4 regions of the Pseudoalteromonas sp. AOP31-A2-14 genome follow, and region 1 is predicted to be linked to each of the others. Evidence: predicted binding sites of a transcription regulator. Region 1 holds the regulator's gene; each other region holds the start of a gene.
The links. Region 1 encodes sigma-54, which starts transcription at its own class of promoters, with help from an activator protein. Its sites were predicted from a motif close to GTTGGCACGNNNNTNGNNT; they were not measured.
Positions count from the first base shown of each region.

Region 2: the regulator sigma-54 is predicted to act here: its motif matches at 635-653, upstream of ACT3S9_RS00095 (EF-hand domain-containing protein).
Region 3: the regulator sigma-54 is predicted to act here: its motif matches at 1,023-1,041, upstream of ACT3S9_RS12710 (amidase family protein).
Region 4: the regulator sigma-54 is predicted to act here: its motif matches at 2,378-2,396, upstream of ACT3S9_RS10975 (P-II family nitrogen regulator).

Region 1 covers NZ_JBQSXI010000001.1:459,824-463,032, forward strand. The annotation lists gene hpf (ribosome hibernation promoting factor) at 1-243, opposite strand, end outside; gene ACT3S9_RS02120 (RNA polymerase factor sigma-54) at 272-1,765, opposite strand; gene lptB (LPS export ABC transporter ATP-binding protein) at 1,827-2,552, opposite strand; gene lptA (lipopolysaccharide transport periplasmic protein LptA) at 2,549-3,073, opposite strand; gene lptC (LPS export ABC transporter periplasmic protein LptC) at 3,063-3,209, opposite strand, start outside.
Region 2 covers NZ_JBQSXI010000001.1:22,412-25,620, forward strand. The annotation lists gene ACT3S9_RS00095 (EF-hand domain-containing protein) at 732-944, shown strand; gene ACT3S9_RS00100 (calmodulin) at 1,085-1,297, shown strand; gene ACT3S9_RS00105 (EF-hand domain-containing protein) at 1,371-1,586, shown strand; gene ACT3S9_RS00110 (TonB-dependent siderophore receptor) at 1,653-3,209, opposite strand, start outside.
Region 3 covers NZ_JBQSXI010000001.1:2,755,200-2,758,408, forward strand. The annotation lists gene ACT3S9_RS12700 (TetR/AcrR family transcriptional regulator) at 1-395, shown strand, start outside; partial or broken gene ACT3S9_RS12705 (putative 4-hydroxy-4-methyl-2-oxoglutarate aldolase) at 389-870, shown strand; gene ACT3S9_RS12710 (amidase family protein) at 1,222-2,415, shown strand; gene ACT3S9_RS12715 (gamma-glutamyltransferase family protein) at 2,427-3,209, shown strand, end outside.
Region 4 covers NZ_JBQSXI010000001.1:2,373,352-2,376,560, forward strand. The annotation lists gene ltrA (group II intron reverse transcriptase/maturase) at 1-1,141, opposite strand, end outside; gene ACT3S9_RS10975 (P-II family nitrogen regulator) at 1,941-2,279, opposite strand; partial or broken gene ACT3S9_RS10980 (GspH/FimT family pseudopilin) at 2,440-2,994, shown strand; gene ACT3S9_RS10985 (GspH/FimT family pseudopilin) at 3,074-3,209, shown strand, end outside.

The DNA.
Region 1 (3,209 bases):
TAGTTTATTTATAAGTCCGTCAATCGCGGCGTACATGTCTTGGTGCTGTGTCGAAGCGAACAACTCCGCGCCACTGACATGTAAAGTGGCTTCTGCTTTTTGCTTTAGTTTTACTACATCAAGAATGACATGCACATTGTTTATATGATCAAAGTGCCTTTCTAGCTTCGCAAATTTACTATTTACATAGTCTCTTAATGAATCAGTAATATCTACATGGCGACCCGTTAAATTTAATTGCATAAGCATTTTCCTTCTGTGTGTTAACGCCTTAAATCAAACTTTTTCTTTGGTTCGATGGTGGAATAGCAAGCGACTCGCGGTATTTTGCAATGGTGCGTCTAGCCACTTTTATTCCTTGCTCTGCCAATATATCTGCTATTTTGCTATCACTCAACGGTTTCGCTGAGTTTTCTGCGCTGACTAGCTTTTTGATCAGAGCACGAATAGCTGTTGATGAGCATTCCCCCCCATTTTCGGTGCTTACATGACTTGAAAAAAAGTATTTCAACTCAAAAATACCGCGTGGAGTATGCATATATTTTTGCGTAGTTACTCGCGAAATTGTTGACTCATGCATTTCCACCATTTCAGCTACATCATTTAAAACCATTGGGCGCATAGCTTCGGGTCCATGTTCAAAAAAACCTTGTTGTTGCTGCACAATGCAGTTAGTTACTTTTAATAAAGTATCGTTACGGCTTTCTAAGCTTTTAATAAACCATTTGGCTTCTTGCAGATGAGAGCGAATGAACTGGCTGTCACTGCTTGATTTAACAGAGCGAGACATTGCCGCATACTGGCTGTTTACACGAATTTTTGGCATGCTGTCGGGGTTAAGCTCAACTATCCAGCGGCCTTTTATTTTCTTCACTGACACATCAGGAATAACGTACTCAGATTCTTCACGCACAATGGTATCAGCCGGCTTGGGATTGAGACTGTGAATGAGCGTCATAACCTCTTTAAGCTCGTCTTCTTTAAGCTTAGTCTTTTTCATTAAAGTACGGTAATCACGACTGGCTAATAAATCGATATGATCAGTTAGAACCTTTTTTGTCTCGCTAATCCAAGGGGTTGCGGGATCAAATTGATTTAGTTGAATACATAGGCATTCAGGTAAGCTGCGTGCGCCGATGCCGATTGGGTCAAAAAGTTGAATTCTCTTTAACACAGCTTGTATTTCATCAAGTTCTATTTCTTCTTCGCCGCCTTGATTCAAGCTTTCTAATAAGTCTTCACAACTAACGGTTAAAATACCTGATTCATCGATGCCTTCAACAATAGCTAAAGCGATCGCCTCATCAGTGGGACTAAATGGCGTTAACTGTAGTTGCCACATTAAATATTCGTGCAGTGTTTCTGTTGATGCACCTTGATAAATAGATTCATCTTCAGGCATTGGCCCTGATGACGAATTAGGGGCTGCACTCATGTACTCATCCCACGTAACGTCCATTGCCATTTCGTCACTCACGGTTTCTTTAGTTAATGCTTCTGAGCTTTCTTGTTCGTATTCGCTTGAGGTTTCGTCTGGCGAAGCGCTAACCGTGACATCATCTGTATCTTGCTTTTGTTCATTTTTACCAGCATTTTCGTCACTAAAATTTTGTTCTTCAACCTCAAGTAATGGGTTGCTATCTAGCGCTTCTTGTATTTCTTGCTGGAGATCCAATGTACTAAGTTGCAGCAGGCGTATCGCTTGTTGCAGCTGTGGTGTCATTGTAAGTTGCTGGCCCATGCGCAGCTGTAATGATTGCCTCATGTATCTCTAACAATCCTTTTTAAAATGTTGTCATAATTAATACTAGCAGATGCTAGTCGATTTAGAGTCTAAACTGTTCACCTAGGTAAACATCGCGCACTGTTTTATTATTTAATACGTTTTCAGGAGTGCCAGATGCAATTAGCTCCCCATGAGAAACAATGTAGGCTTTTTCACAAACATCAAGGGTTTCTCGTACATTGTGATCAGTAATAAGTACGCCTATACCTCGGTTTTTAAGGTGTTCAATAATCTTCTTTATATCTAACACTGAAATAGGGTCAACACCAGCAAAAGGCTCATCTAAAAGAATAAATTTAGGATTGGCTGCTAATGCGCGAGCTATTTCTACCCGGCGGCGTTCACCACCAGACAATGCCATGCCTTGGCTATCACGAATGTGTTGAATACTTAGTTCGTCAAGTAATTCATTTAGTACCTCTTCGCGTTCAGTCTTTTTTAGTTCTTTACGAGTTTCTAAAATTGCCATTAAATTTTGGTAAACGGTGAGTTTACGAAAAATTGATGATTCTTGTGGTAAATAGCCAATTCCTAAGCGTGCGCGGCTGTGCATTGGTAGTAGCGTTATGTCTTGCTCATCAATAGTAATACGCCCTTTATCACTTGGAACTAAACCAACAATCATATAAAAAGTGGTGGTTTTACCCGCACCATTTGGGCCAAGTAAGCCAACAATACTACCTGCACTGACTTCAAGACCGACATTTTTTACGACTTCGCGGCCTTTATAGCTTTTTGCTAAAAATTCTGCTTTTAAAGTGCTCATGGTTGGCCTTTTTCGTTATCTTTTTTGCTGTTTATAGGCACTAAAATGGTGTGTACTCGGTCGTCAGAGTTTTCATCTTTTTCGGCGCTAATAAGCTGTTGCTGCATATCGTAGGTGATGCTTTTAGCATTAATTTCTTGTCCTGCCTGAGTCACTTTAGCATCACCAACTAGGGTCAAAAAGCGTTTTGCTACGTCGTAACGTACTTCATTGGCGCTGGCGCTCATTACAGTGCCATCGGTTTGCTTTTCTTCAAAGTAGGCAGGCTTGCCTGTTGCGATTAACAATTGTTTATTTTCGCCTAAATCGCCGCGTTTATGAACCTCAAGGCGATCGGCTGTAATATGACGATTACCATGAATTACTTCGACATTTTTTTCAAAAATCCCCACATTTTCTTTAAGTTGTGCTTGCTGCTTATCGGCACTAATTGATACTTGATCTGCAGGCGGCGTGGCTGCGATTGTTGAAAAAGCGATGAATAGGCTTGGTAATAGTATTTTAGTTAGTTTATTGGTCATAATATATGGTTCGCGTATGGTTGATAAGTTCTATCACTTCGGCTTTTAAATCGGCTTCGAGGCCGCGGCCAGTGATCTTTAAATTCGGACCGATTAATTCTACCGGCTGCGCTGAACGCATGGTTTGTGCTTCGAT
Region 2 (3,209 bases), 440 kb from region 1:
TTTTTCTCCATTGCTGTAAAAAATAACTGGTTGTTGATGGGGTTATCGATAATGCTTTCGCGTGATGAAAAAAGAGACCTATTGTAAAATTGTTATGACGCAAGTAACACTTCGGCCTGTGATTATATTTTTACAGACTAAACCTACTACTTTATAAGGCTGAAGAAATGCACCACCAGTCACATGAACTGTGTTTCATTACTAATTCGTAAAACGAAGGTGATCATTGAAGTGTAAAATTGAGAGTTTTTTAGTGCAGGTAAGCGGTGGGTTTCGCTTACTGGCAACAAATAGTGGTTTCTTTTTCTAATTTAAAAAAATAATTTACTAATATTCACCAAATTAAAAATTACTATATATAAATCATTGTGTTATGCATAAAAAAGTAATTGAATTTATCATAACTATTTTTATTAAGCATTTTAAGTTAAGCCGAGCACACCCTTTAAAAGCACATAGCCGCCTGCAAGAAATCATTTTTGTGTTATTTATAAAAAACATAACAACTTGATATTTATATCTTTTAATTTATCCCTAGCAATCGTGTTGCTAAAAAGAAACAGTAAATCCGTTTTAAAATCTTTGTTCATTCAAAATAACCATTTAACATGTTGAAATTGTTTAATTTTTAAATGTTGGCATCGAAGTTGTAATAGTTAGTTCGAACTTAATGAAAAAGTAATTAACCATTAAGAACTTAATTACAAACATACAATTTGAAGGAATAGATTATGAACACATTAAACAAAACGTTTGCACTTATCGCCCTAGCTTCTTCATCTGCAGCGTTTGCTGCAACTGATTTCGACACACTTGATGTTGATGGTAGTGGATCAATTAGCCAAAGTGAAGCATCAATAGATGCAGAGCTAATGAGCATGTTTACAGAGCTTGATACTGACCAAAATGGTGAGTTATCAAAAGAAGAATTTTCAGAAGCTTAATTAAAAGTTACCCATCCTGAGTTGCCAAAGACAACCTAAGTAGACAAGGGAGTTTACGAAAGAGGATAACAAGGAAGTTAAAACTACTTTATTAGTTAAATAAGCTAATTCTTTTGATAGTACATTGAGGGGGTAATTTTATGAATAGATTAAATAAAGCGTTAGCACTAATCGCTGTTGCTTGTTCATCTGCAGCGTTTGCTGCAACTGATTTCGACACACTTGATGTAGACGGAAACGGCGTAATTAGCCAAAGCGAAGCGGCAGTAGATGCAGAACTTATGAATAACTTTGCTGACCTTGATACAGACCAAAGTGGTGAGCTATCGAAAGAAGAGTTTTCAAAAGTCTAGTTTTCTCTCACTGGGATCTCTGAAAAGGATTTCTTTAATTAAATATTGTTAAAATTTAAATAGGATACTTATTATGAAACGTATTAACACAGCTCTAGCACTAATCGCACTTGCATCATCTTCAGCTTTTGCCGCTGGCGTAAGCTTTGATTCTTTTGATACTGATGGCGATGGTGCTATCACGCAAGAAGAAGCGTCAGTAAATACGCAACTTGTTAAAATATTTGCTGATTTAGATACTGACAAAAATGGTGAGTTATCTAAAGAAGAGTTTTCAAAAGTTCAGTAATTCGTAAATAACTCATACGACACTACAAACGAAAAAGCAGCTTAATTAAGCTGCTTTTTTTTGTTTTTATAAATTGTAGTCTAGTTGCAATGTAAACTTACGTGGGCTGCCATAACGGTATTGATTGTAAAAACCAATTTGGCTGTAATAGGTTTTATCAAATAGGTTATCAACATTAAAGCTAACCGCTATTTGTGAGTTTATTTGATAGCTTGCCATAAAGCTGGCAATGCCATAGCTTGCTTGTTCTACTTCAACCTTTCCCTGTACTGGGTTTGTAACCTCATCAAAACTGCGGCTTTGCCAGCGATAACCAGCACCTAGCTTTAGTCCTTCTAAACTATTAGTGAGTTTATAGGTTGTAAATAGCTTAAATTGATCTTTCGGATTGGTGGTATTTAAAAGCTCGCCCTCAGGCGTTTCCCCTTCGCTGCGGGTATAGCCAAAATAACCATTCCAATTGTCGTTAAATGTACCATTGAGCTCTAATTCATAACCTTCGGTTACAGTGCCATCAATAGGTTGATAAATAGCCTGCAAAGTCTCGGGAATAGTCTCGCCGGTATATTGGCCGAGATTATCTTGATGAATTTCAAAACCAGACAAAGAAACATCTAAGCGTTCGTTTAGCAGTGATGCTTTGATGCCAATTTCATAGTTTTTACCTAGAATAGGATCGAGATAATTACCATCTTGGTCAATTTGACTTTGAGGTGTGAATATATCGGTATAGTTAGCATAGAGCGCCCAGTTATCTGTTAAAGCGTAAGTGGTGCCGAGGTAATTGGTAAGCTCGTTATCTAGTTCATAGTTGTGCTTACTGCCAAAGTTATCTTGGTCAGTTTGCCATTGATTTAGTCGGCTGCCTAAAATAACTGATAACGAATTAGTTATATTAAGCTGTGAGGAAAAATATAGAGCATCTTGTTCGGTAGTACCGTATGAGCCATAGGCCGGTGTGGATTGCCAAGTTGGTTTTGGGTAGTTGTAATCGGCAGCTGTAAAGTCGCCAATGATCATTGACTCTTCTTGTCCTGGATAATAAGGCGTCGAAAAGTCTTGCTCTTGGTTATTATAGCCAAACATTAATTGGTGACTTTGTCCTAACCAATTAAATCTGCCGCTAAGTTCAACTTCGTAGGTACGTTGTATTCTATTGGCATCAATATAATTTAACGAACCAGGCACCATACCAATGTTGGTTTGTGAGTCTGGATTACCTGTTGCCCAAAACACATCGTAATCTAAGTCATTATTGCCATAGATATAACTGGCGCTAAGTTGCCAGTTGGAATTGAAGTTGTGCTCAATACTAATAAAACTATTTAGTGCGTTGGTTTGTGACGATGACCAATTAGGCGCTGTAGAAGCTTCCCGATCATAATGGGTGCGAGTGCCATCTGCATAAAAAATAGGTAGTCCACCGGACATAGTGCCTTTTGGCTTAGTGGCTTGGTTATCAATTGATACAGTAAGCAAGGTGCTGTCAGTTAAATCCGCTTCGATAATACCGTATAAAGTCGTGCTGCTTTGCGAGAAACGATTTTGGTATGACTCCTGATCTTGGTAAGCGACAACAGCACGACCGCGAATACTTTCGGTATCATTTAAACTACCAGAAAC
Region 3 (3,209 bases), 2.3 Mb from region 1:
TAGTGTTGTACAGCTACATTAAAAATAAAGTTACCTTATCGATTAATAAGCCTTTGCAATCTAGGCTATTTGCGGGTGAGGTTTTACGCGGGGCTCCTTACTTACAAAATTATATAAAAGCCAATACACGTCCTTGGGTTGAACAGAAAGTAGCAATATTTGAAAGCTGGATGGAACAAGGTAAGATCGACAGAGTTGATCCTTACCACTTGTTATTTACTATTTGGTCTACTACCCAATATTATGCAGACTTTCAAAGTGAAGTATTACTGGTACTTGATAAACCTGAGTACGATAAAGTTGATGTCGACACGATTACCGACTCCATAGCCCATATAATCCTAAAAGGGCTCGGTCTAACTATTCCTACTCAAAGTGAGCAAATACAATGCTAAAATTTACGACTCCAGATTTATATGATGATCACCGTGACCACGTCCAAGTTATGGATAGTGGCCTTTACCATTTTGGGAAAAACAAACACTTCTGCGGGCAAGCTATCACCGTCACTTGCCCTGATGACAATTCTCTTGCTGCTGACATACTTCACCAAGACGGTACTGCAAAAGTACTGATTATTGATGGGTTTGCCAGTAAACGCTTGCTTTTATTGGTGATATTATGGCCGAGCGCGCGCTAAGTAATGGTTGGGAAGGGGTTATTATCAATGGGTGTTGTCGTGACATAGAAATTCTAACAACTTTAGAATTACCTGTAATGGCGTTAGGTTCCACCCCTCGCTGTACTGATAAAAGAAGTTTTGGTGATAAAAACCAACCTGTAAATATGTTAAGTACAACAATTAATGAAGGTGATTGGATTTATGCTGATGTTAATGGTGTATTGATCAGCAAAAAATCACTTATATAATCCACAGTCCTCATAAACAAGAGAACTAACTTGGTGCAAAGGCGCACCAAATTAGGCCGTTTTTACCTAATTTAACCCTTCATTTTCGGTTTATTATTATATGAGTTCCTTGCGGAGCCAATAAAAGCTGACCAATCGGACAACATAATAGTTATGGCACTGCTTTTGCTTAATGACTAGCAATGACGTTCACTAAAAAGATAAATACTCAACTTCAAAATCAAGCATAGAGCGCGCTTTAGAACTCAAAGCGATGCTGTTTTGCAAATATAAAATGACATTTATCTCTTTTGTACAAACAACAATGCATATACACGATTCTCTCAACTTCACCAAGTAACGAGTTTTAACATGAGCATAAAAACAAGCAATAATCACATCGGCATTTTTTGCGATCATGGCCCAAAAAACTGGCAAATAACCCAACAAGGATTATTAGCCAATAAACGCTTAGCGGTTAAAGATGTTTTTGCTGTAAAAAATGAGCGTAATAGCGCAGGTAACCCTCATTGGTTTGAAAATGCAGCCCCCATGCTAAGCACAGCTTCTTGTGTTGAAAAACTAATGCTACAAGGTTGTAACTTCCAAAGTTTCACCCACACGGATGAGCTAGCATATAGTCTAGAAGGTAATAATATACATTACGGTGCAGCTCAAAATCCTAAGCTGGCAGGCCATGCTTGTGGTGGTTCGAGCATGGGGTCTGCTGCCGCAGTCGCGAAAGATTTAGCAGATATAGGACTGGGGACTGATACAGGTGGCTCAATACGAATTCCGGCTAGTTACTGTGGTTTATTCGGTATTAGACCAAGCCACGATGTTATTGCAAAAGATGGGTTAATACCTCTAGCAGCGCCATTTGACACTATTGGATGGTTTACCTCAAGCGCAGAACTACTTAAAGAGGTAGGCGATGTTTTATTACCTAAGCAACCTATCAATCCGGTTAATACCTTGGTAATAGCGGATGAGTTACTTGAGCTCGTTGATCCTTCATTAGAAGCCACATTACTGAACTCGTTGGCTCTCACAAAAAAACAGTTCTCTAAACACAAGCGTTTTAGTGTACCGAGTAAACAAATATTTACCGAACTTAGTGATGCGTTTCGAGTATTACAAGGCCGCTCTATTGCTCACACGTATCGAGATTGGCTAGAGCAACCTAAGAGACTTTCACACTTTGCTCCGGCTATTCAAGCACGCTTTACCATGGCACTATCATTAACTGAACAAGAAGAGCGTGAAGCTAAAAAAGTACAACAGCACTGGCAAGCATTAGTTGCTAATAACTTAGATTCTAAAAGCTGTTTGTTTTTACCCACTACACCGACAACAGCACCCTTGTTGGGAGCGGATACAAACGCTTTACGCATGCAAATAATTACATTATCGGCTATTGCAGGCTTGAGCCGCTCAGCGCAAGTGCATATTCCAATGCCATGTTTAGCAAATGGCGCCCCCTATGGCTTTTCGCTAATGATGAGTCATGGTAACGATAAAAGTTTATTAGCTTGCATACAACTGATTCACACACAACTAAAGTAGAGCATAATTGTATGAGTACACAAAATATTGCATTTACCGCCCCACACTTTTCGGCCACCCAGGCAGGTATAAATATACTTAAAGAAGGCGGAACCGCCACTGAGGCCATGGTCGCAGCCGCTGCTGTAATTAGTGTGGTATACCCACATATGAACTCCATTGCTGGAGATGGATTTTGGCTAATAGATAATCCGAAGGCCACTTCACCTATCGCTATTGATGCCTGCGGGCGCGCAGTAAGTGATATCAGTGCTTATAAAGATCTAACCCAAATTCCTGAGCGCGGTGGTTTAAGCGCACTAACTCAAGCAGGCACAATCAGAGGTTGGCAAAAAGCGCTACACATTGACAAAAATGCTCAATTACCTTTAACACGGATTTTAGCCCCCGCTATTGAACTTGCCCGCAATGGTTTTATTGTTACTAAAAGCTTACAAACTGCCTGTGAAAAGCTTGCACAAACTGATGGCACTAACAAAGCATTTAGAGACCTATATATTCCTAACGGTAAACCTCTGCATGCTGGTCAGCAATTTAATAATCCAAAGCTTGCAGATACATTAGAACAGTTAGCGCAACAAGGGTTAGATGCCTTCTACCAAGGTCCGCTTGCTGACTCATTTATCAAAGACTTAGCGGCCCAAGGAAGCGTTATGACCGCTGAGGATATTATGAATACACAAGCGACTGTTGTCACTCCTCTGACTATGAATATTTCAGGGATAGATTGCTACAATTTACCTGCTCCAACTCAAGGCGTTCATTCGTTACAAATACTAGGTGCGGTTGACCAG
Region 4 (3,209 bases), 1.9 Mb from region 1:
TCTTAATGAACTTAAACGGTGGCTTTTTTCCTAACTGCTTTAGTCGTCGATGTAGCCTTGATGGCTTCTTCCACAACCTCAGCTGTATTGCCCTTAGTCTTCGTCTGATCCAACCTGCCAAGGCTTTTAGCTCTCGTTTACAATTGGCTATACTAAAATAATTTACAAAACCGCGCACAACTGGATTTAGCCGTTTTATTACTTCTGCTAAATTTATGCCGCCGTTACGTTTTGTTAATTGCTTCACTTTTTGTTTAAACCCGATGAGTTTTGATGCTTGTATCCGTGTCCACTGGCTACCTATCTCTACTCCCAAAAACTTCACTCCTTTGCTGCTATGAGCAATATGGGTTTTATTTTGGTTCACGGTTAATTTCAAGTCTCGCTCTAGTATCTGGGTGGATGCCTTAAGTGCTTCTTGCGCTGCTTTTTCTGTGCTGCACAAAATCAAGATATCATCTGCATACCTCACTATTCGGTGATTACGCTTTTTCATTTCTTGATCGAAAGCATCTAGGTAGATATTGGCCAATAACGGGCTAATTACGCCACCTTGTGGGCTTCCTATCGTACTAGCCTCCCAGTGTTCACCTATCATTACTCCGCTTTTTAAGAACTGATTAATCAGTTTTAAAATACTACCGTCCGTCACTTTGCGTCTAACACTCCTAATTATCAAAGCATGATCAAGCAGGTCAAAACACTTCGACAAATCCATGTCTACGACCCAGTCGCGATGGTATTTACGGATAAATACACTTGCTTTACTGATAGCGTCATGACAGCTTCGTTTCGGCCTATACCCATAACTCGATGGGTGAAAGTCGATGTCGAATATCGGTTGGAGTATGTTCAATAGTGTTTGTTGCACTATTCGGTCTCGAACTGCGGGGATACCTAGCATTCTGACACCGCCATCATCTTTGGGTATTTCCACCCGTTTGACAGGTTGTGCCCTATATTGCTTGGTTTGCAGCTCAAGTTGCAGTTGTTTTAAGTTTGCTTCTAAATTCAGGGCGAATGCGCCTACGGTCTGCCTATCTATTCCGGCCGCTCCTTTAGCTGCTTTCACTTTTTTGAATCCCTTGTACAGGTTATTAATGTCTAATAATTGTCCGTACAAGCTGTAGTAAACTGTCATTTTCTGCCTTTGCTTGCGGTATGTCTGCTCGTGTCACTCTACTTATCGCTGATTCTTCATGATGACATTAGGTGTGCTAGCCTTTTTTGGCAATCTGCCTAAGTGGTCAGTCATTACTCCATTGCTCGCCCTTCAATTCTCAGCGTCTACATTCCTGTTTGGCCGTCATATTTTGGCTATTTCCGTCGAAATACTTGTGAGCCGATAAACAAAAGTTCCCGTCTTTCATACGCTTAAAGAATACTTCCCCCCTTCGCAATCAATTAAAGCTTTTGGCTAAAGTTGACCCCATCAAACATAATGTTGATGGTCGGCTTGGTTTTCCCCTCCACACCATTACTGGCTTTCATCGGCCTAGCCTTACTCACTACTACGGGTTCATCTGCCACCTCACACCGACACTAAATCTTGGCTTTCACCTTGAATTTAGGCCACTTACTCTCATTAAGTTTAGATGCCAGGCTTCCCCAGTTACTGCACTGGCTCCCTGTTAGAAATCCCACCCTCAAGCACAGTATTGGTCTGACTAAGTATAGGGCGTTGCGCTATTTTGCACGCTGACCCACCAATACTGCCGAAACAGGTTACGGTTAGTTGTGTACCTCTAACTTCTTATGGCTTCCTTCAGACCCCACCGTTGGCCAGTGACGCCCTTGCCATTCAGATTATCTTCCCCTTAGTCAGGGTGATAAGGCATCTTTCAGCCTATCGGGTTTGCCAGCTTCGCTGGGCAAACAAAAAAGGCGCTACTTTAATAAGTTAGCGCCTTTTTTTTGTGCTTGATTACTTAAAGAACAACTTAAATTGCATCTTCATCTTCTTCCGCTGTACGGATACGCACGACACGCTCAACTTCTGTGACAAATATTTTACCATCACCAATTTTTCCTGTTTGCGCGGTTTTAACTATCACATCTATAGCACGCTCTACGTCCTCGTCACCTAATACGATATCAAGCTTAACTTTAGGTAAAAAATCAACCATGTACTCCGCACCACGGTATAATTCTGTATGGCCTTTTTGACGACCAAAACCTTTAACTTCACTGACCGTCATTCCTGTGATGCCCACATCTGACAGTGCTTCACGAACGTCGTCTAATTTAAATGGTTTTATGATTGCTTCTATTTTTTTCATATTAATTACTTTTTAAAGCTACAGTTGCCTCGATTTTAGACAATCATAAGGCTCATAGCAAACAAAGTGATTGTATTACGGTGATAAAACAATCTGCCATGCTATGATTATGCTAATAAAAATAGCTATACTAAGGTAATGAGTAGTCAATAAGATGTATATGAAAGTAAAACAACACGGGTTCACTATACTAGAGTTAATGGTTACTGTAGCTATTGCCAGTATTATCGCCACTATAGCATTGTGGAATAGCAGCGACATGCTAGAGGAAAACCGCGCCGAAAACTTTTTATTAGAGTTAAAAAGAAATATTTCTTATGCCCGAGCTCAAGCAGCAAGTACCGATGAGATTGTAATTGTATGCCCCGCGCCAAACCCAGCTTCAAGCAACACCAACCTAACATGTCAAAGTAAGTGAGACTCAACGAATACCGTTATTTTATTTATAGATGCTAATAGCAATGGTCGTTATGATAGCTCAGGCGACAGCCTACTACGTGTAATGTCGAACTCACCCTCTAATGACAAAATAAGTTTTTCTGGTGATAGCAGCCTTCGCTTTAACACCAGCGGTCGTATCACAACAAGCTTAGCCAGCATTAGTGGTTTTACCGGTTTTATTTATTGCACAAGTAATGATAATAATAAAGCATTGAGCGTATCAGTATCAGGGACTGCTTTTTATGTTGGTGATACCAACAACACGTGCGATTAAAAAACAAACAAAATACAGTTGTCATATAGCTATCATTTACTAGACTGAATTAATAAATTGTTAGTTCAGGATTTCAAGGATGAAATTATCAATACTAAAACTCAATGGAGCTACCCTTCTGGAACTAATGGTTGCTCTGGTTATAGTAAGCATTATTAGTCAGCTATCAATGTGGTTTTACCCTAACTTTTTAGCTAAAAACAGATTAGAAAATC